4 regions of the Lysinibacillus sp. FSL M8-0337 genome follow, and region 3 is predicted to be linked to each of the others. Evidence: riboswitches for the same ligand, from Rfam matches in the RefSeq annotation. Region 3 holds a riboswitch; each other region holds the start of a gene.

Region 1 (7,486 bases), 1.3 Mb from region 3:
CTCGATTACACATGGTGCGCATGTGGGGATTGGTTCATTACCAATCGTGCTTTTTGGGAACGAAGAGCAAAAGCAAAAGTATTTACCAAAGCTTGCTTCAGGTGAGTTAATTGCAGCGTATGCTTTAACAGAGCCAGGTTCGGGTTCAGATGCATTAGGTGCTAAAACGACTGCCAAGCTAAATGCTGCTGGTACTCATTATGTTTTAAATGGTGAAAAACAATGGATTACAAATGCTGGATTTGCTGACGTATTTGTAGTGTATGCAAAAATCGATGGCGATAAATTCTCGGCATTTATCGTAGAACGTGCATATAATGGTGTTTCTGTTGGGCCAGAAGAAAAGAAAATGGGTATTAAATCTTCATCAACTCGTACATTAGTGCTTGAAGATGCAGAAGTACCTGTTGAAAATCTGCTTGGTGAAGTAGGTCGTGGACACGTCATTGCCTTTAACATTTTAAATATCGGTCGCTATAAATTAGGTGTCGGTACAATCGGTGGCTCAAAACGTGCATTAGAGCTAGCGATTCAATATACGAACCAACGTCAACAATTTAAAACAAAGCTTTCTGATTTCAACCTAACAAAAGAAAAGCTATCGACTATGGCGTCTCAATTATATGCGTCAGAATCATTAAATTATCGTACAGTGGGATTATTCGAAGATCGTCTAAGCCAATTAAGCCCTGAAGAACAAAAGCAAGGGAAAGTCATTGCCAATGCAATAGCAGAATATGCAATTGAATGTTCGATTGCGAAAGTGTTTGGGTCAGAAACATTGGATTATATTGCTGATGAAGCGGTACAATTACATGGTGGCTATGGCTTTATGGCAGAATATGAGGTAGAGCGCATTTATCGCGACTCTCGAATTAACCGCATTTTCGAAGGAACAAATGAAATTAACCGCATGATTGTGCCTGGCACATTTATGAAAAAAGCATTAAAAGGCGAATTGCCATTATTGCAAGTTGCACAAAATTTACAACAAGAATTGCTGATGATGATGCCAGAAGAAGTAGGTACAGAACCACTAGCACAAGAAAAATATCTTGTGAAAAATGCTAAGAAGATCGCTGTGTTAGCAGCAGGTATGGCAGCACAACGCTACGGTGCGAAGCTTGACCAAGAGCAAGAAGTATTGGTAAATATCGCGAATATTGCAAACCAACTATTCGCTATGGAGTCTGCTGTGTTACGTACAGACAAAGCGATTGCACGTGAGGGTGCAGAAAAATCACAACAAAAATTACTTTACACGCAAATTTTCTGCCAAGAAGCATTTGCAGAAATTGAAAAAGAGGCAAAGGATACGATTCTTGCTTCAGCAGATGGAGATGCTGCACGGATGACATTGTCAGCGCTTCGCAAACTGACTCGCAACAACCCTTATAACCTTATTGCTAAAAAACGTGAAGCTTCAGTTAAACTTATCGAAGCTGAAAAATTCATCGTCTAATACTAGCTATGAACAGACTGTAGATACCTTAATCTACAGTCTGTTTTGGTGCCAGGCACTTACACAATTTGCCCGCGGAAGTGCCAGGCACCGAAACAATTCTGAAATCCACTGGTGTCAGGCACTCAAACAATTATAATTGTTTCATTTTGGCACATACTAGTTATGATGGTATACTACAGAAAATGATAGTAGAGGAGCCTACAAATATGATTCAATTTATCCATTATCCTAAATGTACAACTTGTAAAAAAGCACAGAAGTGGTTAAACGACAATGGCGTTTCATACGAAGAGGTACACATCGTTGAACAAGCACCTACGAAAGAACAATTAAAGCAATATTGGCAAGCGAGCGGGTTACCACTGAAGAAGTTTTTTAACACTTCTGGCATGAAATACCGTGAACTTGGATTGAAGGATAAATTGGCGGAAATGCCGGAAGATGAGCAACTTACACTGCTTGCGTCAGATGGTATGCTAATGAAACGACCAATCGTGACAGATGGAAAAAAAGTAACGTTAGGTTTTAAAGAAACAGAATTTGAGCAAGCTTGGAAATAACTGCTTTTATCCTTGTTTTTATGATAGAAGTATGGCACACTGATAGTGAATATATTACATATTTATGGAGGGGTTTTTGGCATGAGCACACCTAAAGACTTACGTTACTCTGAAGAACACGAATGGGTAAAATTAGAAGATGGTAAAGTACGTATCGGTATTTCTCACTTCGCACAATCAGAACTAGGAGATATCGTTTTCGTTGAGCTTCCACAAGTTGGCGATGAAATTAAAACAGATGATCCATTCGGAAGTGTAGAATCAGTAAAAACTGTTTCTGAACTTTACGCACCAATTTCAGGTACTGTAGTTGAAGTAAATGCAGACTTAGAAGATAGCCCAGAATTCGTAAATGAATCACCATATGAAAAAGCATGGATGATCGTTGTAGAGCCTGCTGATGCATCAGAGATTGAAAACCTTATGACAGCTGAGCAATACGAAAAATTGATTGCAGAATAAACAAGCCTGTAATAGAAAAACGTCGGAAAATTTGCCGGCGTTTTTTATTATATCATGCTACAGTTTTTCGGCGCATCATAGGAATTGCTAGCTCAATAAGTTATCATGGAAACGCCAGAAATTGCGATGCAATAGTATGAAATTCGGTTATTCAAATGGTATGCTGTAGTAGATAACTGTCTAAATGGGGGTGGCGTTATGTTCGAAGGGAAATGTTTAATCGTGGAAGGCCGTTCGGATAAGCTTCAAATTGAACCTATTCTGAGTGAAGATGTTACAATCCTTTGTACAAATGGTACAATTGGTGTGCATCAATTAGAAGAATTACTCGACCCATATGAGGGCTGTGAGCTCTATACATTTTTTGATGCGGATACATCGGGCGATAAACTACGAGCATTAATGGATAGACATTATCCAGAGGCTGAGCATTTACGGACAATGCCAACATATAAAGAAGTAGAAACAACACCGAGGAAAGTGCTAGCGACGATTTTATTGCGCGCACATTTTTCAATCCATAATGAATATATTTTGTAAGGTTGCGTGAAATCATGGAAGAATGGTCAAAAGAGCAGTGGGAAACGGCTGTAAAGTCTGGAGACAAAACTGCCTTTTATTTATATACACCGATGTGCGGAACTTGTGCCGTTGCATCCAAAATGATGAATATCATTGAACAGTTACTACCAGAGGTAAAAATAGGCAAGGCAAACATCAATTTTCTAGAACAAATAGCTTTTGATTTTCAAATTGAAAGTGTACCTTGTTTACTCGTTAGCGATGGTGGAAAGGTTATTGATAAGATTTATGCCTTTCAATCCGTACCATTTTTATACGAATTGTTAAAAAAACCAATTGACTGAACTTTGCTAGCGTGGTAAAGTAACAAATATATTAAAAAACTATTAAATATATCGAACTCTTATAAAGAGCGGCGGAGGGAAGTGCCCTATGAAGCCCGGCAACCATCACATTTGTGAAAAGGTGCCAAATCACCCAAAGATTTATCTTTGAAAGATGAGAGAACGGTTTAGCGTATAAAGTACGTGACCCCTTCTACTTGTCTTGAGAGAAGGGGTTTTCTATATGAGAAAAGGAGTATTCGCTATGATACAGCTTCAAAATATTACGAAGAAATACAAAACCGCAAATGGCGAATTGACTGCTGTCAAAGATGTAAATCTTTCGATTAACAAAGGTGAAATTTTTGGCATTATCGGCTACAGTGGTGCTGGTAAAAGTACGATGATTCGTTTATTAAACGGTTTAGAAAAACCTACGACAGGTACAGTGAAGGTCAACAACCAAGAATTTTCATCTATTAAGGGGCAAAAGCTCCGTGATGCTAGACAAAAGGTAAGTATGATTTTCCAACATTTTAACTTACTTTGGTCTCGAACAGTGGCAGAAAACATTGCCTTTCCACTAGAAATTGCAGGTGTTTCTAAGCGTGAGCGAGAAGCACGTGTGAAAGAACTAATTGCACTCGTTGGCTTAGAAGGTCGCGAAAAAGCGTACCCATCACAGCTATCAGGTGGTCAAAAGCAACGGGTTGGTATAGCGCGAGCACTTGCCAATAATCCTGAAGTATTGTTATGTGACGAAGCTACATCTGCACTTGATCCAGAAACTACAGATGCAATTCTCGATTTACTTGTTGATATTAATGAACGATTAGGCTTAACCATTGTGTTAATTACGCATGAAATGCATGTTATTCGCAAAATTTGTCATCGCGTGGCGGTGATGGAGGCTGGAGAAATTGTAGAACGCGGAGAAGTATTGCAAGTGTTCCAAGCACCTCAAGCGGCTATTACAAAAAAATTCGTCTCTCAAATTACTGATACGAAGGAAACGCAAGAGACTGTTGCACAGCTTAGAGCAAATTATCCTACAGGACAACTGGTTAAACTTGTCTTTGTAGGAGAAAAAACCGAGCAACCCGTAATATCGCATTTAGTGAAGCAGTTTGATGTAGAAATTAGTATTGTTCATGGTAATATCTCACAAACTAAAAACGGCGCATACGGCACACTTGTTGTGCAAATTGATGGCTCAGAGACAAATGTAGCAGCTGCATTAAATTATTTGAATACAGTTGAAGTACAAACGGAGGTGATTGCAAATGCTAACTAGTCTCTTTCCGAATGTCGACTGGGAAAAAATGTGGTCTGCCACATACGAAACACTTTATATGACCACTATTTCAACGGTCATCACATTCATACTTGGTTTAGCCATTGGTATTATCCTCTTTTTAACGAGCCCAAACCAATTATGGGCAAATAAAATCGTTAACTTTTTAACGGGGTCGATCGTCAATATATTCCGTTCGATACCATTTATCGTGTTAATTATTTTACTAATACCGTTTACAAAGTTTTTACTTGGGACAATCCGTGGAGCAGATGCAGCTTTACCAGCACTTATTATTGGTGCAGCACCATTCTATGCCCGAATGGTATTAATTGCACTACGAGAAATTGATAAGGGCGTTATAGAAGCAGCTCGCTCAATGGGTGCTAAAACGTCCACAATTATATGGAAAGTACTAATTCCAGAATCATTACCAGCACTTATTTCTGGGATTACGGTAACGGCTGTTGCCCTTGTTGGCTATACGGCGATGGCTGGTATTATTGGTGCTGGCGGTCTAGGAAACTTAGCCTTTTTAGATGGCTTCCAACGTAATCGCCAAGATGTGACATTAATGGCAACTATTTTGATCTTAGTAGTCGTATTTATCATCCAATGGATTGGCGATATGATTACTTCGAAAACAGACAAACGTTAAAAAGGTTATACCGGTTATTTACCGCTAACATATTATGGTTTGAACAAAATAAAGGGAGTGTAGACAAATGAAGAAGTTATTAGCAGGATTATTTTTATCAGTACTTGTACTAGCTTTAGCAGCTTGTGGTGCTGGTAACAAAGATGAAGCAGGCTCTGGAGATAAGGCAGACGACAGTGCAAAAACTGAAGAAAAAGTAACATTAAAAATAGGTGCTTCTAACACACCTCACGCAGTTATTTTAGAAAAAGCAAAACCGATTTTAGCTAAAGAAGGCATTGACTTAGAAATCGAAACATACCAAGATTATGTATTACCAAACCAAGATTTAGATTCAGGAACAATCGATGCAAACTATTTCCAACATATCCCTTATTTAAATTTACAAATTAAAGATAATGGCTATGACTTTGTAAATGCTGGCGGTGTACATATCGAGCCAATCGGTATTTACTCTAAAAAATATAAAACTCTTGAAGACCTTCCGAAAGGTGCAACAATCTTATTATCTAATTCTGTTTCAGACCATGGTCGTATGCTGTCATTATTAGAAGCGAAAGGCTTAATTAAATTAAAAGATGGTATCGATAAAACTGCAGCTGAAATTAAAGATATTGTAGATAATCCGAAAGACTTTAAATTTGATGCGAATACTGCACCAGAACTACTTGTTCAAATGTTTGAAAATGAAGAAGGCGACGCAGTCCTTATCAACTCTAACTACGCAATCGATAATGGTCTAAACCCAATCAAAGATGCAATTGCGCTAGAAGACAAAGAATCTCCATATGTGAACATTATTGCGGTACGTGCTGGGGATGAAAATAAACCAGAAATTAAAAAATTATTAGAAGTATTAACTTCTAAAGAAATCCAAGACTTCATTCTAGATGAATGGAAAGGTGCAGTAGTACCAGTTAAATAATATGTAGCTTTTAAAAAGAGTATGTAAGTGAAAACTTACATACTCTTTTTTTATGTAAGAATACTATCCGTAATCACCCTCTTACGTACGTATTCGGGTTCTAAAAAACGATAGAAAGAAAGTATTTATCATGTTAAATGTGAATTATTAACATTGTTCAGTGTTACAACGGGACTTTAATTAATACAGTTAAAAAGAGGTGCGTGAAAAGGTGAACAATTTTGAAAGGGTCTTTCCATTTTAATGTAATGCAATAAAACATGTTGTTCCATAATGATTGTATAGCAAGTTTACATGCAATCGGAGTGGGACGATACTTTTTTGTTTAATCATTTTTATCTTTGCATCTAGTTAATTATATTTAGAAAAATAGTGCATGTATTAATTTACCAAAAATGATATAATACTAAAGGATTATATTGAATTTTTTGGTGAAATTAACTTATTTAAAATAGTTATTTATACATTTATTTAAAAATTGTTTAGAATTTGTTTAGTTGATATTAGTACTATAGGTATGTTGGAAATGTGTGCTTTTTTGTGGTGGCAAGAGAATTATCAATATAAATGCTTTTTGCACGAAAAAGGATTTTTTTGTATTTAATGTTTAAAAATAGGTAAAGGGGTAATTTGTTTATGGGGATTAAAATTGACTCACCAAAAATAGCTTTATCGAAAAAAATCATAACAAAACAGGCGAAAATTGGTGTAATCGGGCTCGGATATGTAGGATTACCACTCGCTATAGAAATGGTTAAAAAAGGGTTTCAAGTAATCGGTATTGATAAAAGTACCGAAAAAATCGCTAAGTTAACGAATGGAGAAAGTTATATTGCAGATTTATCTAATGCTGTTATCCAAGAGGTCTTAAAAGAAGAGAAATTTGAAACGACTGCGGATTTTTCAAAGCTTGCAAATGTAGATGTCATGATTATTTGTGTTCCAACTCCAACATCAGCAGATGGTACGCCGAATATTACTTACATTGAAGATGCGTCCGAATCAATCGCACAATATATTTCTGCTAATACACTAGTGATTCTTGAAAGCACGACGTACCCTGGAACGACAGAAGAGGTCGTTCAACCAATTTTAGAAAAAAGTAATTATGTGATTGGGCAGGATATCTTTTTAACTTATTCCCCTGAACGTGTTGATCCTGGAAATATTAATTTTACCGTTTCAAATACACCGAAAGTAGTCGGTGGTGTAACAGAAGCATGTTTAGAAATAGCAAAACTATTTTACGAAACAATCATCAATACCAATGTTTTTCC
Region 2 (7,486 bases), 1.8 Mb from region 3:
CGGTAATTACGGATTTTATACTAGAAAATCTACTGTTTGAAATTGACAACGAACCGGAAAATACAATTGACAACATAAACGACTATATGAAAAAACAATGTTTAGCGGTAGGTGATGTGAAAGATCTTTATGATTTTACCGCGTTATTTACGTCCATTTTAAATGGTGAGACCGTCATTGTCATAGAAGGGCAATCCGTGGCAATTGCGACAGATACTAAAAGCGCAAAAGATCGAGCCGTCACCGAGCCACAAACAGAATCTGTGATTAGAGGGCCCAGAGAGTCTTTTACGGAAACATTACGGACCAACACAGCACTCATTCGTCGTAAAATAAAAAGTCCTAATCTTTGGATAAAATCTCGGGTCATAGGAGAGGTAACCCAAACAGATGTAGCTGTTATGTATATCAATGGCATAGCAAATGACAAAATTGTACAAGAGGTGCTTGACCGCCTAGATAAAATTAAAATTGATGGCGTATTAGAAACTGGATATTTAGAGGATTTTATTCAGGACTCGAAATTTTCCATATTTCCAATGGTTTATAATACAGAACGCCCAGATGTTATTGCCGGTGAATTATTAGAAGGTCGAATTGCAATATTAGTGGATGGCACACCTCTAGTGTTAACCGTCCCTGTCGTATTTACATCCTTTTTACAAGCTGCAGAAGATTATTACCAAAATTGGATTATTAGTTCTCTAATCCGCCTTTTACGTTTTTTTGGTATTTTGCTTGCATTAATTATGCCTTCTTTATACGTGGCTATTACGACCTTTCATCAAGAAATGCTACCGACGCCGATGCTTATTAGTATCGCTTCACAGCGAGAAGGCGTGCCCTTCCCCGCCGTCGTTGAAGCGCTAATTATGGAAGTTGCCTTTGAAATATTGCGTGAGGCAGGTCTACGAATGCCAAGAACGATTGGTCCAGCCGTATCCATTGTTGGTACGTTAGTAATCGGACAAGCTGCCGTAGAAGCGGGCGTAGTATCCGCAGTGATGGTCATTATCGTATCATTAACAGCCATTTGTAGCTTCCTGTTTCCTTCTTACGGCTTATCAAACACGATTCGTGTCCTGCGCTTCCCTCTTATGATATTAGCTGCGATTTTTGGTTTATTTGGGGTGATGTTCGGCATTATGATGATTATTCTTCATTTATGTAGTTTAAGATCTTTTGGTGTTCCCTATATGAGTCCATTCGGGCCATTAATTGTGAAAGATCAAAAAGATGCGATGGTCTTATTCCCACGTAGAAAGTTATTTACAAGACCACGACTCGTTAGTCAACAAAATAATGTCCGAGAACAACAATATTACGAAAAAAGAACTAAACATTAAAGTGCAAATGAGGAATCCATCATGTCAAACAGAAAGATGATTTTGTTATTCTTAATCCTCACTTTAATATTGAGTGGTTGCTGGAGTAAGCGGGAGTTAAACGAATTAGCAATTGTCGTTGCACTAGGCATCGATAAAGTAGACGAGGATTTTGAAGTTTCCATTCAAGTAGTAGACCCGAGTCAAATTTCCTCAAAGCAACCATCTAGTGGCCGCGCACCCGTTGTTACCTACCATGCAAAGGGAAAAAGTGTGTTTGAAGCCATTAGAAGAATGACAACAATAACACCACGGAAACCTTATTTTGCTCATTTGCAAATTGTCGTAATTGGTGAAGAATTAGCAGAAGAGGGCTTAAACGAACCACTAGATTTTATTGCGAGAGATCATGAATTTAGAAACGACTTTGATCTTGTAGTATCTCATAAAACAGCTGCAAAAGAAGTGCTGAATGTATTAACACCTATTGAAAAAATGCCAGCCAATAAATTATTAAATTCGATTAAGGTGTCAGAAAAATCATGGGGTTCAACCTTATCTGTTAGCACAGCTGAATTGCTCAACACCCTTAGTAACAAAGAAAAAAGTGCCGCATTATCAGCAGTTGAGATACACGGAGATTTGCAATTAGGAATTGACCAAACCAATGTAGAAAGAATTAAAACACCTGTTGTTTTAAAATATGCGGGCATCGCTATCTTTAAAGAGGATAAATTAGTGGGGTTATTATCAGAAGATGACAGTATTTACTTTAATTACTTGAATAATAAAATTAAAAGTACAATAGAAGTTCTCGCATGCCCTAAAGGTGGAGAGTTATCAACAGAAATTACAAGTTCATCCTCCAAAATTAAAGGGACTTTCAAAAATGGGACACCGCAAATCACGATTAAAATTGAAGTTACGCAAAATATTGGTGAAGTGAATTGTGCCATTAATTTAACCCAAAACAACACCATTCAACAGATTGATAAAAAGACAGCAAAAAAAATAAAAGAACATACAGAAATAACATTAGCTATCATACAAAAAGATTATAAGCTCGATTTATTAGGCTTTAGCGAAGCACTCCATCGCAGCGATCCGCAAAAGTGGGAAAAGATTCATAAGGAATGGTCAACAATTTATCCTACTGTCCCAGTTACGATAGATGTGCAGGTCACAACCCAAGGATTAGGAACAATTCAAAACTCATTATTGTACAATTCAAAGGAGTAACCCACGATGTTTATTAGCATTACCGTCATACTTATTTCGTTGATTATTGCCTATATTATGATTCCTCCATTATTGAAAAAAGGCGAAAAAAAAACAATATTCGCCTTTTCTATTTTATTGTTTATAGGCGCAACATTAAATATCGCCATTGGTTTAAAAATAAATATCCCTAGCCCATTCAATTTCATTACGTTTATCTTTACACCTATTAGAAAAATATTATTATCATTTTTTCAATAAGAATGACAGAAAGGGTAGTGCATCATGGAAAAACAATTACTTAGTGCAAGACAATTCACAATCATTACCTTTCTCCATTCTATTGGGACGGCCATATTAATTGTGCCAGCGAGCATTACGAAGCAGCTTCATCAAGATGCATGGATTGGCGCAACTATTGGCGTCTTATTAAGCTTTTTAATCGTAAAATTGTATACAAGCCTTGGAAATCAAACACCGCATCTCACGTTTGTTGAAGCAAATGGAAAAATTTTAGGTAAATTTCTTGGAACTTTGACCTCTCTAGGGTTTATCACTCTCGCATTTTTTTCGGCTAGTGAATTATTATACTTTATTGGCATCTTTATGCAAACAGAAGTAATGCCCGAGACACCTACTTTGTCCTTTGCTGTATTATTTACCATTATTCTTGTTTTTGCATCGTTTCTAGGCATTGAAGTGTTTGCACGGTCTGCAGAAATACTATTTCCCATATTTTTATTTATATTTCTTGTATTTCTTGTTTGTATTTCGCCACAAATTAATATCGAAAATATTCAACCCGTTTTTGAAACAAAGACACCATCATTAATTACGGGTATCCTTAAATTTATGAGTATTTTTTCATTCCCGCTCGTTATGTTACTTATGATTTTCCCCTCTGCTGTCAATATCTCGAAAGCCGCACAAAAGGGATTTTATTTCGGCACGATTTGCGGAGGAATTGTCTTAATAATCATTATAGCCCTATCAACACTCGTTATTGGCCCAACGAATACTTCCATTGAGACATTTCCTAGCTATGCACTGGCTCAACGGATTTCTATAGGCAATTTTTTTCAACGTGTTGAAGTTGTTATGGCTGTCATGTGGATTATCTCCATCTATATTCGAACTTTTCTCTATTTTTATGCATCTGCAATAGGTATAGCACAAATACTAAATATTAAAGATCCCCGACCATTGATTTTGCCATTAGGAATGTGCATGATTGCGCTGTCTCAAATTGTTCATCCGAATATTGTGCATTCTAATAATTACAATCAAAAAATTTGGCCGCTGTATTCAGGCTTATTCACTGTCTTGTTAGCCCTATTATTACTAGTCATTGCAAAAATGCGAAAGATTAAAGGCAAAACAGCAACTGACCAAAATACATTAAACTCAAGTGAAACACCGTAAAAAAAATCCAATTTCTCTCTATTGAGAAATTGGATTTTTTAGATCTTCACAAAAGCAAATGGTAAACAACCAATTAGATATGGTATTCAATTTCATCAACAAAATCCCATTCATACGGCGTTTCTTGATAAACATAGTAGTTTAGCCAGTTGGAGAATAATAAATGGGTATGTGCTCGCCATGTATTAATAGGTTCTTTAGATGGGTCATCATGCGGGAAATAGTTAACAGGCACTGCAATATCAATTCCTTTTGCCACATCGCGACTGTATTCATCGGCTAATGTTGTCGCATCGTATTCTAAATGTCCAGTAATCATAATATTTTTATTATCTTTTGATTGCACGATAAAAACGCCTGCATCTTCTGAATAAGATAGTAACCGTAATTCCGGGTGATTGCGTACTTCATCGATTGAAACAGAAGTGTACCTAGAATGTGGTGCTGTAAATAAATCACTAAATCCTCTTACTAAATCGACCGTTAAATCCGTAATCACATGTGAATATACACCCGAACACTTTTCTGGTAATTCAAATTTTCCGATTCCATAATGATGATATAAGGCAGCCTGTGCACCCCAACAGATATGCAAGACAGACGTGACATTCTTAGCAGACCAATCCATTATCTCCGAGATTTCTTCCCAATAATTCACTTCTTCAAATGCCATTTTTTCCACTGGTGCACCCGTAATGATCATCCCGTCAAAGCGACGATGACGTATCTCATTAAATGTTGAATAAAAGAGTTGTAAATGCGATTTACTAACATTTTTAGACTCGTGTGTTGCTGTATTTAAAAATGTTATATTGACTTGTAACGGCGTATTACCAAGTAATCGAAGTAATTGTAATTCTGTTTTCTCTTTTTCCGGCATTAAATTAAATATTAAAATATTTAACGGACGAATTTGTTGTGTTTTGGCACGGTCTTCTTCCATGACGAATATTTTTTCCTCACGTAAATGTTCTCCAGCTGGTAAGTTTTTCGGAATATTAATTGGCATATTGTAGTCCCCTTTTCTTTTATTTTTTTCTCTCTATGTAAAATTAAAAAATCCCCCTCATTCCATAAGAGCAAGAATGAGAAGGATAATTATCACGTTCACTCTTATCTCTCAAAGGAAAAATCCTTTGGTGGAATTAGCACCTTTCTAACAATGTTAGAGGTTGCTGAAGCGTCATAGGGCCAAATCCCTCAGCTTCTCTTGATAAGATTATTCAATTAAAAAGAATTGTATCATGAACAATTAAGAATTTCAATAATACATAGAATATTTTGTATTTAAACGAATGGAAGCTTATGAATTGTTAAACACTACTATCAAGTTATATTTTTGTCAGCCAGTGCCAATTCCAAAAGGCATATACGAAAATTAATGGAACCAATAAATCGTAATGGCAATCATAGAGGTATTATGTTAACATATACCTTTAGTAACAGAGAGGAACGTGAATATTTTGATTAAAATTGAACTCCCAAAACCAGACTTAGTAATCCGTCAACGTGAGCAAGTATTAAAACCAGGGGATGTAGAAATTACGCCTTTTCACGGTTTTATTGATTTCCATAAAATCACTCGCGAAAAAGGTGGCATTTTCTTATTTTATAACGAAAAAAATGAACTATTATTTGTAGGGAAAGCACGTAAAATTCGCCAACGTATTAAAAAGCATTTTGAAGATAATGTATCACCAATGAAAAAATACCGTGATGAAATTTTCAAAATCGAAGTGTATGAAATTGATGATCCAATGGAACGTGAAATTTACGAAACATATGCGATTAACACATTCCGTGCAAAATATAATCTAGATAAAGTATTTTATTAAGATTCAAACCGTTAGCACATGCTAACGGTTTTTCTATACTATAGCGGCAAAATGAAAAACCCCAAGCGTTGTCACTCGAGGTTTTCATCATTAGATAAATAGTTTTTCATCTTTAAATTTATGAGCTGTTAGCCAACTGACGATAACAAAGATAATCAATGAAGCTACGATAGGGATAGTCACCGTATGCATACCAAATATCGTCGGATAAAAGCGATCAATCATAATATATAACGTCATGCCCGTAATCATGGACGCAATCGCCCCGTATTTATTGGCCTTTTGCCAATACAACCCTAGGACAACTGACCAAATAAAGACCGCTTCTAAGCCGCCAAATGCAAATAAATTGAGCCAAACTAGTAAATCTGGCGGATTTAACGCAAATACAACGACTGCTAAACCAATCACTGTTGTTACCACGAAGCTAGCACGCTTGATTTCTCTATCATTGGCAGTGGGCTTGATATAATTCAAATAAATATCCTTTACCACTGTTGAACTAACTAGCATCAGCAACGCATTCACGGTAGACATCGTCGCTGCCATCGGTGCTGCTAACACAATGCCCGCTAAAAACGGCGGCAACACTTTTAACGTAAGCAACGGCATTACCTTATCGCCAATTTCAATGCCAGGGATTACTGGACGGGCTAATACACCAATCAAGTGCATCCCGAACATAATTGTCCCAATAGCAATTGTGCCAATAATTATCGCTAAATGCATGCTTTTGGAATCTTTATAGCTCATGGCGCGGACGGCTATTTGAGGGAGCCCTACCACACCAATGCCGATTAAAATCCAAAATGTTGAGACGTACAATGGTGTCAGTTCCCCTTCAGCACCAAATGGTGACACTAGGTTTGGATTTTCTGCAACAAGGGACGTCATAATTTGGTCGATGCCACCACCGGCAACGATTGTCCCAATCAGTAAAATTACAGTACCAATCACCATAATGGAACCTTGAACCGTATCCGTTAACGCTACAGCACGGAATCCTCCGATAATCACATAAATTAATACTGAAACAGCAAAAATAAAGAGTGCTGCTGTATAGTCAAGACCGGTTAATGATTCAATTAAGCGCGCGCCCCCGACCCATTGTGCCATCATCGCAGAAAATAAAAAGACAATAATACTTATCGCTGACAATATAACAATGACATGGCTTTTGTAGCGTTCACGTAAAAAATCAATTAATGTAATCGCTTGATAGCGGCGAGCAATAATAGCAAATTTCTTGCCTAGTATCATCAGTACAAAATAGCCTGCGGGCAGTTGAGCCATCGCTAACAAGACCCATCCAAGTCCTTTATTATAAGCAACACCAGGTCCACCGATAAAACTACTTGCACTACCATAAGTGGCAATCATCGTCATTGCTAGGATAAAGCCACCCATTTCACGACCGCCAAGAAAATATTCCTGTAAAAATGAATTCGATGAACGAACATGCTTATTCGCCCATATGCCAATCCCAAAAATAATAATTAAAAAAACAAGAAGCGGAAAAATAACTTGCCAATGCATTATTCATCCACCTCCCCGTCATCAAATGGTACCTCTTTAAAAAAGAGCTTTAAGACGAGCCAGATTAATACAATCATAAAACCTGTTCCAGCGATGCAACTATAGAAAAACCAAGCTGGGAAACCCAATACATACGAATACGTTGTTGGA
Region 3 (7,486 bases):
TAACGTAAGCCTTTTTCACAAGCATCTTTCACCTGTTCAGCAGAAATACAATCAATACCAATTACTTCAACATCAGCCCAATCTGGTTGCTCACCAAATGCTAATGCACTTAAAATCATTAGCTTTTTAAAAGCATCTTGACCAGACACATCATTATAAGGATCTGCTTCTGCATACCCTAAATTTTGTGCTTCTTTTAAGGCTTTCTCGAAGGACCAGCCTTGCGCACGCATTTTTGTTAAAATATAGTTTGAAGTACCATTCAAAATACCTTGAATTCGACTTACATCGTTTACAAGCAAAATATTTTTCATCGTTTTGATAACAGGCACTCCACCTGCTGTAGTTGCTTCAAAGCCAACGAAAACACCATTTGCCTTTGCAAGCTCCTGTAACTCTAAGCCACGTTTGGCAAACATCACTTTGTTCGCTGTAATCACATGACATTTATGTTCAACCGCACGCTTTAAATAGCCAAATGCCGGCTCTTCATTGACAATCGCTTCGAATACAACTTGCATGCCAGGCTCTGCCAACACTTCATCCATACTCGTTGTCATTAAATGTGCTGTGCCCGGAACACGTTCACGACTAGCATCCGTTACTAATATTTTTGCTACTTCTAACTCAATGCCTAATTTATGTTTTAGCTCTTCACGCTTTTCATTTAAAATATGATAAATTCCTTGACCTACAGTTCCAAATCCTAAGATCGCTGCCTTTATAGTTGCCATACTTGATTCCCTCCAACGTACATTTCTCCAGTTTTCTCTCTATATAAAGTTTGTGCCTACAAGCACATATTCAAATAATTCAAAATTTAACCTAAAGAAAATTGTAACGCAAATAAATCCATTGCACAAGAAAAATCTTTCTAGGATGGACATTTGTTTTCTCTAGGCGTGCAAAAGAAATCGGTTTCATTGCCTTTATTATACGTTTTTTTAATAAATCTATAATTTTTGAACAAATATTGACGATTCTTTTATAAAAAAAAATGCCTTTCTTCTATTATATATGTACGAAGATACTACTTATAGAATGGCTGTCTTGAAAAGTCGAAACAAATTCAAAAAAACTTAGCACAACAAAAAGCTCATTCCCTATAGCAGTAGAGAATGAGCTAAAAAATATAAGGGAAAGTTAACTTGCTAGTAAAAATAATCGATAACGATATTGTGCTAAAGCTGATTGTACTAGTTTGATTTCTTCCTGTGTAAAGTTCGGTATGGCATATGTGCGCTCGATTAGTTGAAATGACCCGTATTGTAAGTAATACTCTGTCGCAGGTAGCGTAATATGGTTTGTACCATGAACTTTATACTCTTCAAAAACTTCTTTTACTGTATAGCCTTCTTCTTTAGCATATACGATTTCTTCAAAAGCACTATGTCCAAAAGTTTGTTGCCATTTTGATTCAACTGTCGAAAGTAAGTATTGAATGGCCATATTATTTACAAAATGATGGCTTTCATTTAATTCATATATAAGATAAGCAGTTACATTTTGTGCACGATAAATATTTCCCATTGTTAACACTCCTTTTTCGATCAGTTATGGAAAGCGAGAGTAGCTACTGGCTAGGTAGCTACCCCCTTTCATATATATATTCAAAAGTGGGGGAGCACTTATGAAAACAAATTAGCTGTTTTCGCCTAATGAATGGCGGTGAAAGTTTAGTAACATCATCACTTTGTTCAAGGTTGGTAGCCTTTCGAACGTTTTACTTAATCCCTAGTATACAGCATGGTTTTAACCAAGTCAACAATGCTTATAAAATTACTAGGTATTATTTATAAAAAATTTCAGAAAACTCACCGAATGAGGTAAGGATGAATGTCGCAACGTTATACGCATTACCAAATGAGGCATTTCGAATGAGAAAATACGTAAACGCTACAACATAAATCATTGGCTATCTTAATAGTTATGCTTCTACTTTTTGTTCAGTTGTTGTTACTTGTGCAATAGCTTGTTCTAAATCTGCAATAATATCCTCAATTGCCTCTAAACCAATTGATAAGCGAATGAGCGACTCGGAAACACCAGTTTGGATTAATTCCTCAGCAGATAATTGTTGATGAGTTGTAGACGCTGGGTGAATAATTAGTGATTTTGCATCGCCTACATTTGCTACGTGTGAAAATAATTTTACGCTGTCTATTAATTGACGGCCTGCTTCTCGTCCACCTTTAATGCCAAATGTAAGCACTGAACCGAAGCCATTTTTCAAATATTTCTTCGCTAAATCATGTGTAGCAAAATCTTCTAATCCATTATAGTTTACATACTCCACAGATGGGTGGTTACGTAAATATTCTGCAACTGCTAAGGCATTTTCATTATGTTTAGGAATTCGCAAATGGAGCGTTTCTAAACCTTGTAATAAGTTAAATGCAGCATCTGCACTTAATGTTGGTCCAAAATCACGTAGTAATTGCACGCGCAGTTTTGTGGCAAATGCAGCCGCTGCAGTATCAATACCGTATCGTAATCCGTGATAAGATGCGTCAGGTTCTGTAAATCCTGGGAATCTACCTTGAGTCCAATCAAATTTCCCTGCATCCACAACTACACCGCCTAAAGTTGTACCGTGTCCGCCAATCCATTTTGTCGCTGAGTGAACGACGATATCTGCACCGAAGTCGATTGGTGTTGAGCCATATGGTGAAGCAAAAGTGCTATCAATAATTAAAGGTAAACCGTTGTCATGTGCAATTGTAGCTACTGCCTCTACATCTAGCACTTTTAAGCTTGGGTTTCCGTAAATTTCAGCGAACACTGCTTTTGTCTTTTCATTAATGGCAGATCGGAAATTCTCAGGATTTGTTTCATCTACGAAAATTGTTTTAATACCGTAGTTTGGTAGTGTATTTGCTAATAAGTTATATGTTCCTCCGTATAAAGAACTTGCTGCTACGATTTCATCCCCTGCTCCTGCAAGATTTAAAATTGAAAATGCGATAGCTGCTGCACCTGATGAAAGTGCTACTGCTGCTGTACCGCCCTCCAATAAAGCGACGCGTTTTTCAAAAACATCTACAGTTGGATTTGTAATACGTGTATAAATATTGCCCGCTTCTTCTAAAGCGAAAAGACGTTGCGCATGAGCAGTGTCTTTAAATACGAAAGCTGTTGAACGGTACACCGGTACAGTTCGGGAGCCTGTCACTGGGTCTGGCTCTTGGCCACCGTGTAATAGTAAAGTTTCTGGTTTAAAATTCGACATGTTTTCTTCCTCCTAAATGGGTTTTACGATGGTACCGGAGATGAGGAGGATTTATGTGAGAAAACAAAAACCCCCTTCAGTTAAGAAGAGGGTTGCGGTTGCAAGTTTTCCTCCCCTTATCTGCCAGATCCAAGTAAGAATCTGTAGGAATTAGCACCTTAGCAAGTTCGTCACTCACTGGTTGCCGGGCATCATAGGGCCTATCCCTCCGCCGCTCTTGATAAGAGTATGTGATTCAATTTCCATCGTTGTTACACAGTATAAACATAGACTTTTTTTCTGTCAACAGTAAAATTTATTTTTTTCTGAAACTTCTGTCTGCTCCTTTACGTAATAAGAACACATACACTATATAAAAATATAGTTTGAAAGGAGTATTTTTATGGTAAAAGCCATGATTATTTTTATTATTATTGGTTATCTAATCGGCTGTATTCATGGCTCTAAAGTGGCACAGTTTCTTTCTGGAGTAGATTTAAAAAAGACTGGCCATGGCAATGCGGGTGCCTCAAACGCAACGCTTTCTCTTGGATGGAAATACGGCATATTAGTAGCACTTATAGATATAGGTAAAGGAGTTGCTGCCGTGCTATGCGCACTTTACTACTTTTCCTCCAATGCTTCACAATTTACTGAAGTACAAATGTGGTTATTAACCTATGCAATAGCTGCTAGTGTAATACTAGGTCATAACTTCCCGTTCCATATGGGCTTCAAAGGCGGGAAAGGAACTGCATCAATCATAGGCATATTGCTCGCTATTGATTGGAAAATTGCATTATTTGCACTTATGTTATTTGTCATTTTATCTTTAACAACAAATTATTTAATCATTGGTGTGCTTGTATTTTATATTGTTTTTTGTACAGCAACTTACTTATGGATACCTGGGGTTGGACCAACAATGATTTCAATTGTTCTTTTTGGTATCGCGCTCATGTTGCATATTGAAAATATTAAACGGCTTATCCAAGGGACAGAGCCTAAAGTAACATCTGCCTTTAAAAAATAAATTTAAACAAATCAAAGCCTTGAGAGACAACAAACAAACTCTCAAGGCTTTTTTATATCATTATTTTGCAAATGATGGATCTTGCATTGTACCGTTCTTAGCTAAATTGACATGCCAAGAAAGCGCTTTTTCTAAAATATGTGGTGTATGGTGTCCGCCTGTTGCCTCGTTCGCTTCGTTAAAGTACGCCCATAATTGATCCTTATAATCTGGATGCGCACAGTTTTCAATAATACGACCTACACGCTCTTTCGGTGCTAAACCACGCAAGTCTGCAACACCTTGTTCTGTGACAATAATATCTACATCATGTTCTGTATGGTCTACATGCGAAACCATTGGTACGATACTAGAAATTTTACCGCCTTTTGCATACGATTTCGTCACAAAAATACCTAACCGGGCATTACGAGCAAAATCACCAGAACCACCAATCCCATTCATCATTCGTGTGCCAGAAACATGAGTTGAATTTACATTCCCATAAATATCTAGCTCAAGCGCTGTATTTACAGAAATTAAACCGAGTCGACGGATAATTTCCGGATGATTAGAAATTTCCTGTGGACGTAATACTAATTTATCAGCATATTTTTCAAAATTTCCATAAATACGGTTTCCTACCTCTTCCGATAGGGTAATAGAAGTAGCAGATGCAAAGCTTACTTTCCCAGCATCCATTAATTCAAAAACAGCATCTTGCAGTACTTCTGAATAAACTTCTAAATTCTCAAACTCGGAATCTTTGAAACCTAGTAATACAGCATTTGCTACTGAGCCTACACCTGATTGTAACGGGCGTAAACTTGTTGTTAAACGACCTACTTTAATCTCTTCGCGCAGGAAGTTCAGCAAATGATTTGCCATAATATCTGTTTCTTCATCAGCTGGAACAATTGTTGATGGAGCATCTAAAATATCTGAAATAACAATACCTTTTACTTTGTCTAAGTCTAGTGGAATGCCAATTGTGCCAAGACGATCTGACGCATTTAGCATTGGAATTGGATCACGTTTACCTTGTGGTCCTGGTACAAAAATATCATGCACACCTTCTAATGCATCAAGCTGGGCTACGTTTAGCTCGATGATTACTTGATCTGCTTCTTGTACGAAAATCGGAGAGTTACCAACTGAAGTTGTAGGAATTAATAAGCCATCTTCTGTAATTGCAGCAGCTTCAATAATAGCAAAGTCAATCGGACCAATAATACCTTGACGTACTAGTTCCGCATTATGTGATAAATGGGCATCAACATAAGTGACTTCTCCTCTATTGATCATGTTTCGAATACCTGGATCTCCTTGGAAAGGACCACGTTTGCGAATTACACCCGCTTCTGCTAAGTATTGGTCGACTTCTGGTCCAAGTGATGCACCTGTATATACATCTACTTTGAAGCTTTCTGTTTTCGCTTTCTCCACAAGTGCAAGCGGTACCACTTTCACATCGCCTGCACGTGTAAATCCGCTCATACCAAGTACCATGCCGTCCTTAATCCAAGATGCTGCTTCTTCTGCTGTTACAACTTTGTTTCGTAACTGTTCATTACGAAGCTTTTTTGCTAACTTTTCATCCATTCCTTATTCCTCCATCCCACATTTAATTGCTTCAACTAGATTATTTGTCCTATACATCAGTACACCCACAAATGTCAAAATACAGTAGATAAATAATCTGTCGCCATACATAATTTTACACTAAAGAGAACATTTAAGCTATATCTAACAATATATTTTACTTTACGAGGTATTTTTGTCCTAGCTCAAATTATTCAAAAATAGTTTTTTATAAATGATTTTAAGTTTTTTAAATTGAATTTTATTCGATTTTAGCGAAAAAGCGTGATATGCTCTTGGTATATTTAAGGGGAAAAGGAGAATTTTTAAATGGTGAAAGAATTATTACGTAACCACTCTTCAGTACGTATTTACGATGGAAATCCTATTTCTAAAGAAATTATTGAAGATTTAATTGCCACAGCACAGATGGCGGCAACCTCTCACTTTGTACAAGCCTATAGCGTAATTTGGGTAACAGACGAAGCAAAAAAAGAACAGCTCGGTTTGCTCTCTGGCAATCCACGTCAATACGAAACTTCGGGTGGTGCTTTTGTTTTTTGCGTAGACTTTAAACGTCTGCAAATGGCTGGGAAATTAGAAGGCGTTGATATTGTGGCAGACTCGGCTGAAAATGTCCTCGTTGGTGTAGCAGATGTTTCGTTATTCGCACAAAACTTTGTGATTGCTGCTGAATCAATGGGCTATGGCATTTGCTATATTGGGGGTGTACGTAACAAACCTGAAGAAATTAGCGAATTGTTGAATCTACCCGATTATGTATTCCCATTGTTCGGTTTAACAATTGGCGTTCCTGCACGACGCAATGAAGTGAAACCTCGCTTACCAGTAGCTGCTGTCCTACATGAAAATGAGTACAATTGTGAAAAATACGAGGAACTTTTACCAGCTTACAATGCAACAATGGAGGATTATTACAATAGTCGTTCCTCCAATCGTAAAATTGATAACTGGACAAAGCAAATGGCTGATTTTTTAATTGAACAACGTCGTCCTTTCATCAATCGCTTCTTAGCACAGAAAGGTTTTAATTGGAAATAACTTTTTCTTTATGGAGTTACTATCGTATGATAATAACTCCACTTTTTTTATATTTCGAACTATTATTTATAGCTTATGTAGTATTTTTGTCTTGCATGATCTGTTAAAATCAGGTACAAATTAAACGAAAAGACTCTTTCCTTTTCCTACCTTTCCATTAATATTAAATAGAAGAAGAACCTTATCTCGAAAGGAGTTATGCAAAAATGTCTTATGTTAATAAGCATCTTGCTCGTACCCTAGAACAACAACATAAGAGAAGTGTAAGAAGTTTATTTTTAAAAATACAAGACTTAAACAATGAGTGTGTACTTTTAAGAAAGAGGCTTGAACAACATATTGATATCAAACAATACAAAGAAGCTATTACCTACGTCGATCAATTCGTTTCCTATACAACCATTTTAAATTTAAAATTTGTCACGAATACACAGAACCTAGAAGTGGTTGTGCTACATGCACTTTTATTGGAGCATATGATAGAAAGTGAAACATCGATCTCTTTCGAATATGAAACGAATTTGTTACATGGTTATATTCAAGAGATACTGGCATTAAATGATCATGCCTCTACACTTTTTACAAATCATAAAGAAAAAATGCACCGTTACATTGAAACGCAA
Region 4 (7,486 bases), 1.4 Mb from region 3:
CAAGGTATGATACATAAACTAATTAATGCAATGAAGGAAGATTGTAAGGAATTGAAACCTAGAGCCATTAAAATAGGTGCAATAACAATGACCGCTAGACCAAAGCCGCTAACGGATTCAATTAAAGGAGAGAGCCCCAAGGCCAATAATAATACTTGGTCAATCCGATTATCAGTAGAGGTGGCAATAGAAGAAGCTATTTTTTGGATGGACCCTGATTTTTCCATTAGATGATATAATAATATTCCAAAAAATAAAACATAGGTAACTGGCAATGTTATAAGAAAACTGTTGATAAAAGGTTTAGGCAGTAATGCGATGTTTAGGTGAAAAACAGGAGAAGTAGCAATCACTGTTGTAAGTAGGCAAGCAAAAATGCCAGTGAAAATAGAAGATTTCTTTAAAATAAAAATCATAAATAAAATACTAACAAGAGGGAATAGTGCTAATACGACTTTTAACATAAAACAACACTCCTATACTTGGTTATTCACTATAGTATATTTTATTTTTACTAAAGTGTAAATATCTTATCTTGCATGAAATGATTCAAACATCTTCTAGGTTGGTTGATTGTGATTGATAATGTACAATATCATAGTAGAAGGGCTAACGAAGATAAGTTTTTAATTACATTTCACTATAGTAAAAATAATAGTAGGCGAACAAAGTAGTGAAAGGAGCTTTATTCATGGGATTTGGAAAGCAAGTAAATGTAATGAGGAAGAAAAATAAAATGACATTACAGGAGCTTTCAGCCGCAAGTAATGTGAGTGCCTCAATGCTATCTCAAATTGAAAGAGAGGAAAAAAATCCAACAATACAAGTAGCTTGTCAAATTGCAGAAGCTTTAAATACAACACTTTCAGCTTTATTAGATCAGCAGGAAAAAAGGGAGGTTGTCGTCATAAGAAAAGATGAACGACCCATTTATGTTGATGAAAAATCAGGTTTTCAACGACATTTATTATCACCTTCCGTTCCATCACGAGGTATTGAGTTTGTGTTAAATATTATTCCACCAAACAAAGAATCAGGCATATTTCCCGCGCATAAAGCAGGCGTAAAAGAGTATATTTTTGTTAAAAGCGGAAAGTTACGAGTTGAATTGGGGCATGGTGCTTTTTCTGAAGAATTAGAAGCAGGCGATTCTCTTTTTTTTGAAGCAGATACAGCGCATAGATTTATCAATATGACGAATGACGAATGCCACTATTTTCTTGTGATTGATTCCTCACAGTACATGAAATAATAAGACGAATAACATAATGAATACATTCGTGACAATATAATACGAGGAGTTGAATGGCATGTTTTCATTTCAAGATTTGAATGGATTTCAAGTGGATTTAAGCTTTACAAGAGGGGAGTTTCAAGTTGAACCAAAGCATGTCCTTGTTTTTTTAAAACATAAACAGAAATGGCTATGTACGATTCATAAGCGTCGTGGCGTGGAAGTGCCAGGAGGGAAGGTAGAATCAGGCGAAACATTAGAGCAAGCTGCCATTCGGGAAGTATTTGAAGAGACGGGTGTGCATGTGAAAAATCTTCAATGGTTTGCAGAATATGCTGTTCACGGCGAACTATTGTTTTGTAAAACAGTCTTCACTGCGGAATTTGTCAGTCAGGAGAAGATAAATTTTGATTTGGAAACTTCGGGTATGGTCTGGTTAACTGATGAAGAGTTTGCAAGCCATCCAAATTTAAGCTTCCATATGAAAGATGAAGGCATGCAAAAAATGCTAGAGGAGCTGAAGCGTTTTGACAATCAATGGTGAAATAGTTGAAAAACGTCCATATCCTTCACCGAATCCAGCTATTCGATTAACAGAAATTACGTATCTATCCCTTGGATTGCGTGTCAAAGGCTTGCTAGCAGAGCCTAAAGCAGAAGGTACATATGACGGTTTTTTATATTTGCGTGGAGGTATGCAAAGTATCGGCATGGTAAGACCAGCACGTGTTGCACAATTTGCAGCCCAAGGTTTTATCGTTTTTGCTCCTTATTATCGAGGGAATAGAGGTGGAGAAGGTCGTGATGAGTTTGCAGGTCAAGATCGTTTTGATGCAGTGCATGGGGTAGATGTACTAAAACAATTTTGCAATGATCATATCCATGTGTTTGGATTTTCACGTGGAGGTATTATGGCGCTTTGGACGGCCATTTTAAGAAAGGATATTACATCCGTTGTGACTTGGGCAGGCGTTTCGGATGCCACTGCTACATACTGGGAGAGAACCGATATGCGTCGTATGATGAAACGGATTATTGGTGGGACCCCTAACCGTGTACCAGAAGCCTATGATGCACGCACACCTTTATTTCAAGTCGAAAAGATTACAGCCCCAGTGCTAATTATCCACGGCTATCGGGATGAAAATGTAGATATTGAGCATGCAAGGCAGTTAGCATTTTACTTAGAAGATGCCAATAAGGTGTATGAAACTTGGTATGATCAACGTTTTGCCCACCAATATCCACCAGCACAAAATCGTGAAATGGTTCGTGCATTATGCGAGTGGATGAAGAAACAGTGAAAATTGTTTGAGTGCCTGGCACTAAAAAAAGACACTAAAAAAAGGGAACGAATACATCGTTCCCTTTTTGTATGCATTATTTTAATGGACCACCAAGTTTAGTGATTGCTTCAGAAACATTTGAGAATTTCTTGAAGTTGTCGTTGAATAGACCAGCAAGTTCAGCAGCTTTCACATCGTAAGCAGCTTTGTCTGACCAAGCATCGCGTGGGTTCAGTACTTCTGATGGTACACCTTCAACTGCTGTAGGGATGTTTAAGCCAAATACAGCGTCTTGAATTGTTTCAACATTGTTTAGTTTTCCGTCGATAGCAGCACGTACCATTGAACGAGTATAAGAAAGCTTCATACGGCTACCTGTACCATATTCGCCACCAGTCCAACCAGTGTTTACAAGGAATACTTGTGCGCCATGCTCATCGATTTTTTGACCTAACATTTCTGCATACACAGTTGCTGGAAGTGGAAGGAATGGAGAACCGAAACATGTAGAGAATACTGGTTCTGGCTCTGTTACACCACGTTCAGTACCTGCAAGTTTAGATGTGAAACCACTTAGGAAGTGATACATTGCTTGTTCTTTTGTTAATTTACTGATTGGAGGTAAAACACCAAATGCATCAGCAGTTAAGAAGACGATTGTTTTTGGGTGACCTGCAACAGATGGATCAACGATATTTTCGATATATTGGATTGGATAAGCAACACGTGTATTTTCTGTTAATGAACCATCATCGTAATCGCAAACACGAGTTTCAGGATCTACAGCTACGTTCTCTAGTACAGAACCGAAGCGGATTGCGTTGTAGATTTCAGGTTCTTTTTCAGCAGAAAGGTTAATTGTTTTTGCGTAGCAACCGCCCTCAATGTTAAATACGCCGTTGTCAGACCAACCGTGCTCATCGTCACCGATTAATTTGCGGTCAGGATCAGCCGATAAAGTCGTTTTACCAGTACCAGATAAACCGAAGAATAATGCTACATCACCAGCTTCTCCAACGTTTGCTGAACAGTGCATTGATAGGATACCTTGTTGCGGTAATAGGTAGTTCATAATACCGAAAATCGATTTTTTAATTTCACCAGCATATTCAGTACCACCGATTAGGATGATTTTCTTTTCAAGTGATACAATGATGAATGTTTCAGAAGCTGTACCATCAACAGCTGGATCTGCTTTAAAGTTAGGAGCTGAAATAATTGTGAAATCAGCAACGTGAGAAGCTAATTCTTCTTCAGTTGGACGGATAAATAATTGATGGGCGAAAAGATTGTGCCAAGCATATTCATTGATTACTTGAATACTTAATTGTGAATCTTTGTCAGCACCAGCAAAACCTTTAAATACAAATAATTCGTCACGTTCTTTTAAGTATTTAACTACTTTTACATATAAGTTATCGAACACTTCAGAAGAAATTGGTTGGTTTACTTTACCCCAGTCAATTTTATCTTTTGTGCTTTCTTCTTCTACCGTATATTTATCTTTAGGTGAACGACCAGTGTATTTGCCAGTTTCTGCACGAACTGCGCCATCTACTGTTAACATTGCCTCACCACGAGATGTAGCTTTTTCAGCTAATTGTGGTACTGAAAGTTGAACGTTAATGTTCCCGCCGTTTAATAATTCCTTCAGTTCGTTTGCAATTTCTACTGAATTCATCGATTAAATACCATCCTTTTTTATAGTATTCCCTTGAGTTTGAGGGAGTTTTTCTTAATTTCAAAAATAGTATAACACAATTGCTTTAATAATCTATACTAATTCAAAAATTATTTTCGAGTTTTAAATACTTTTCAACAAAACGACATAAAATAATTGACATTGTTCTACCTTTTCCGTAAGATGAGGAATTGAACGGATACTCTTATCCCGAGCTGGTGGAGGGTCAGGCCCTGTGAAACCCGGCAACCTGCATGAACTATTTCACGACATGCGTTGGTGCCAACCTGATGCAAGGGGATACCCCTTGAACGATAAGAGTGAAAGGTTACGCAGTCATTATTCCTTTCCTCATGTTAAGTACACGTGAGAAAAGGATTTTTTTTATTTTTAAAATGAATGTAAAGGTAAGTATGTGCAATTCTTTCCTTATTATAATGACGGATCTTTCGAAATCCTCATGTTAAAAGCAACAACGGCTTGAGAGTTCAATCCTTTAGGAGCGGACTTGACATGGGTAATGAGTACCGTATTAATTTCGCAAATACTATTTGTAAGAGTAATAGGAGGAAAACCAAATGACAAACCGTCGATTGTTTACATCAGAGAGTGTAACAGAAGGACATCCAGATAAAATTTGTGATCAAATCTCGGATGCTATTTTAGATGCCATTTTAACAGAAGATCCTAATGCCCGTGTAGCGTGTGAAACAACAGTCACAACAGGCTTAGTATTAGTAGCAGGAGAAATTACTACTTCTACTTATGTAGATATTAAAGGCATTGTGCGTGATACAGTAGCAGAAATCGGCTATACACGAGGCAAGTATGGCTTTGATGCTGAAAACTTAGCTGTACTAGTCGCAATCGGAGAGCAATCACCTGATATTGCCCAAGGTGTAGACCAAGCATTAGAAGCACGTGAAGGTTCAATGACAGATGCGGATATTGAAGCGATTGGTGCAGGTGACCAAGGATTAATGTTCGGTTATGCATGTAATGAAACACCTGAATTAATGCCTTTACCAATTAGTTTAGCGCATAAATTGGCTCGTCGTTTAACAGAAGTACGTAAATCAGGTGAATTAGCATATTTACGTCCAGATGGTAAAACGCAAGTAACAATTGAGTATGATGAAAACAATGTCCCTGTTCGTGTTGATACGATCGTTATTTCAACTCAGCATGATGAAGAAGCAACACTTGAACAAATTCAAGCAGATTTAAAAGCATTAGTAATTGCTCCAGTAGTTCCTAGTGAGTTATTAGATGCACAGACTAAATACTTCATCAACCCAACTGGTCGTTTTGTTATTGGTGGTCCAAAAGGAGATGCTGGACTTACTGGTCGTAAAATCATCGTTGATACATACGGTGGTTATGCACGTCATGGTGGTGGTGCATTCTCTGGTAAGGATGCTACGAAAGTGGACCGTTCAGCAGCCTATGCAGCTCGTTATGTAGCGAAAAATATTGTTGCAGCTGGTTTAGCAGAACGTGCAGAAGTACAGCTTGCTTATGCTATCGGTGTAGCGCAGCCGGTATCGATTGCCGTTGATACGTTTGGTACAGGACGAGTAAGTGAAAGTGAAATCGTAAAATGGGTTCGCGAACTTTTCGATCTACGTCCAGCAGGCATCATTAAAATGCTTGATTTACGTCGTCCAATTTATAAACAAACGGCTGCATACGGTCACTTTGGCCGGACAGATTTAAATGTACCTTGGGAAAATACGGACAAGGCAGATGCACTAAGAGAAAAAGCGAGTTTATAATTTGTTTTATCAAGAACATTCGATTTGGTAATGAACAAACGTAAATGTTTTATTGAAAGGGGCTAGCTAGTGGCCCCTTTTTATCTTGCCTTTCGCATTTCTTCTTACTGCTACTAGGTCGGGGAGAAATGCACCTTCTATTTAAATTGTGAAGGCAACTAGTGCTCTCTAATCAAGTGAAAGACTTAAGCGCACTTTACGTAAGTGATTGAAAAAATTCGCTTTCTTCCCGTACGTCTAGCATACAAGATGTACTGTAGGCGGTTGGAAGAAAATTGCGAATTTATTTCATAAAGAGTTGTTTCGTATTTAAACACCTACAACTATGGGGCAATGTGCCCGAATTGAGCAACCATTATTTTTGAAGAGATTTGTAATATTGTCCTTTTTCCGCGTATTCTCTAACGATACGTTCCATATCTTCTTTATCTTCAGCATTTAATTCACGTACAACTTTCGCTGGACGTCCTAATGCTAAACAATTGGGAGGTATGACTTTACCTGGAGGGACAAGACTACCCGCACCGATAAATGCACCTTCTCCTATCTCTGCCCCATCTAACACAATTGATCCCATACCAATTAAGGCATTTTTTCGAATTGTACAGCTATGTAAGGTTACTTGGTGTCCAACTGTTACTTCATCTTCGATTATTAATGGATATTTTGGACTTTGATGTAGACAACAAAGATCTTGGATGCTTACTCGTTTACCAATAATTGTAGGGGATACATCGCCTCGAATCACTGTATTAAACCATATTGTTGTCTCTGCTCCAATCGTTACGTCTCCAGTAACGGTTGCATAGTCAGCAATAAAAACTGATGGATCGATTGTAGGTGTTTTGTCTTTAAAAGGATAAATCATGCTAATCGCCTCTTTTCTTTCTTTGATGTAGTATTATCGTATCAAATACGCAATTTTATGCAAATATAATTTTATAATGGTACGAATATTTCGTTATAATTATTGTGTAACTAATTATTTAGGAGGACTATGTGAATGTGGAAATGGGAAGCTGATGGACAAGCGAAGGCTGTGATTGCTATTGTTCACGGTGCATATGAAAACCACCGTTGGTACGCATGGCTGATTGAAAAACTTAGAATGGAAGGCTTCCACGTAGTCATGGGCGATTTACCGAATCATGGGGCAAATGCGAAACTATCACGTGTCCATGATGAGGACTTTAAAGAATACAACAAGTATACTAGGCATTTAATTGAAAATGCCTTTTCATATAATTTGCCAGTATTTTTAATAGGGCATGGACTAGGAGCAACGTTAATACTGCATACAATGCATAAGAGAAAATATGAATGTGCAGGAATTGTCTTGACCTCACCTTGGCTGCAATTGAACTTACAGCCTGGAAAATTATCGAATGCATTAACGAGCTTAAGTGCTTTGACGGCAAGTGTTAAGATGACACATGATATTACTTTCGACAAGTTATCACGTAGTGTCGAAGGTAGAGATGAAATGAAGGACGAGTTTCCTTTTATGTCT

The links. A riboswitch is a leader RNA that binds a small molecule or an ion and turns the genes downstream of it on or off. The one in region 3 is predicted to bind S-adenosylmethionine.
Region 1: another riboswitch for S-adenosylmethionine. It lies ahead of MKY08_RS17835 (methionine ABC transporter ATP-binding protein); the one in region 3 lies ahead of MKY08_RS01665 (O-acetylhomoserine aminocarboxypropyltransferase/cysteine synthase family protein).
Region 2: another riboswitch for S-adenosylmethionine. It lies ahead of metA (homoserine O-succinyltransferase); the one in region 3 lies ahead of MKY08_RS01665 (O-acetylhomoserine aminocarboxypropyltransferase/cysteine synthase family protein).
Region 4: another riboswitch for S-adenosylmethionine. It lies ahead of metK (methionine adenosyltransferase); the one in region 3 lies ahead of MKY08_RS01665 (O-acetylhomoserine aminocarboxypropyltransferase/cysteine synthase family protein).

What each region holds. Positions count from the first base shown of each region.
Region 1 is NZ_CP151996.1:3,646,394-3,653,879, reverse strand. Features, by position in the region: gene MKY08_RS17860 (acyl-CoA dehydrogenase family protein) at 1-1,462, shown strand, start outside; gene MKY08_RS17855 (arsenate reductase family protein) at 1,672-2,025, shown strand; gene gcvH (glycine cleavage system protein GcvH) at 2,107-2,487, shown strand; gene MKY08_RS17845 (hypothetical protein) at 2,686-3,027, shown strand; gene MKY08_RS17840 (thioredoxin family protein) at 3,042-3,353, shown strand; SAM riboswitch class I at 3,410-3,514, shown strand; gene MKY08_RS17835 (methionine ABC transporter ATP-binding protein) at 3,598-4,626, shown strand; gene MKY08_RS17830 (methionine ABC transporter permease) at 4,616-5,284, shown strand; gene MKY08_RS17825 (MetQ/NlpA family ABC transporter substrate-binding protein) at 5,352-6,209, shown strand; gene MKY08_RS17820 (nucleotide sugar dehydrogenase) at 6,846-7,486, shown strand, end outside.
Region 2 is NZ_CP151996.1:2,154,841-2,162,326, reverse strand. Features, by position in the region: gene MKY08_RS10255 (spore germination protein) at 1-1,346, shown strand, start outside; gene MKY08_RS10250 (Ger(x)C family spore germination protein) at 1,368-2,564, shown strand; gene MKY08_RS10245 (hypothetical protein) at 2,571-2,804, shown strand; gene MKY08_RS10240 (endospore germination permease) at 2,829-3,965, shown strand; gene metA (homoserine O-succinyltransferase) at 4,039-4,974, opposite strand; SAM riboswitch class I at 5,076-5,185, opposite strand; gene MKY08_RS10230 (nucleotide excision repair endonuclease) at 5,429-5,800, shown strand; gene panF (sodium/pantothenate symporter) at 5,891-7,336, opposite strand; gene MKY08_RS10220 (YhdT family protein) at 7,336-7,486, opposite strand, start outside.
Region 3 is NZ_CP151996.1:343,937-351,422, reverse strand. Features, by position in the region: gene MKY08_RS01675 (homoserine dehydrogenase) at 1-734, opposite strand, end outside; gene MKY08_RS01670 (hypothetical protein) at 1,144-1,530, opposite strand; gene MKY08_RS01665 (O-acetylhomoserine aminocarboxypropyltransferase/cysteine synthase family protein) at 1,928-3,229, opposite strand; SAM riboswitch class I at 3,343-3,456, opposite strand; gene MKY08_RS01660 (glycerol-3-phosphate acyltransferase) at 3,612-4,241, shown strand; gene MKY08_RS01655 (acetyl-CoA hydrolase/transferase family protein) at 4,302-5,822, opposite strand; gene chrR (class II chromate reductase ChrR) at 6,132-6,863, shown strand; gene MKY08_RS01645 (hypothetical protein) at 7,070-7,486, shown strand, end outside.
Region 4 is NZ_CP151996.1:3,469,682-3,477,167, reverse strand. Features, by position in the region: gene MKY08_RS16755 (L-lactate permease) at 1-464, opposite strand, end outside; gene MKY08_RS16750 (XRE family transcriptional regulator) at 692-1,252, shown strand; gene MKY08_RS16745 (NUDIX domain-containing protein) at 1,311-1,778, shown strand; gene MKY08_RS16740 (prolyl oligopeptidase family serine peptidase) at 1,762-2,538, shown strand; gene pckA (phosphoenolpyruvate carboxykinase (ATP)) at 2,615-4,201, opposite strand; SAM riboswitch class I at 4,404-4,522, shown strand; gene metK (methionine adenosyltransferase) at 4,780-5,976, shown strand; gene MKY08_RS16725 (gamma carbonic anhydrase family protein) at 6,332-6,844, opposite strand; gene MKY08_RS16720 (alpha/beta hydrolase) at 6,980-7,486, shown strand, end outside.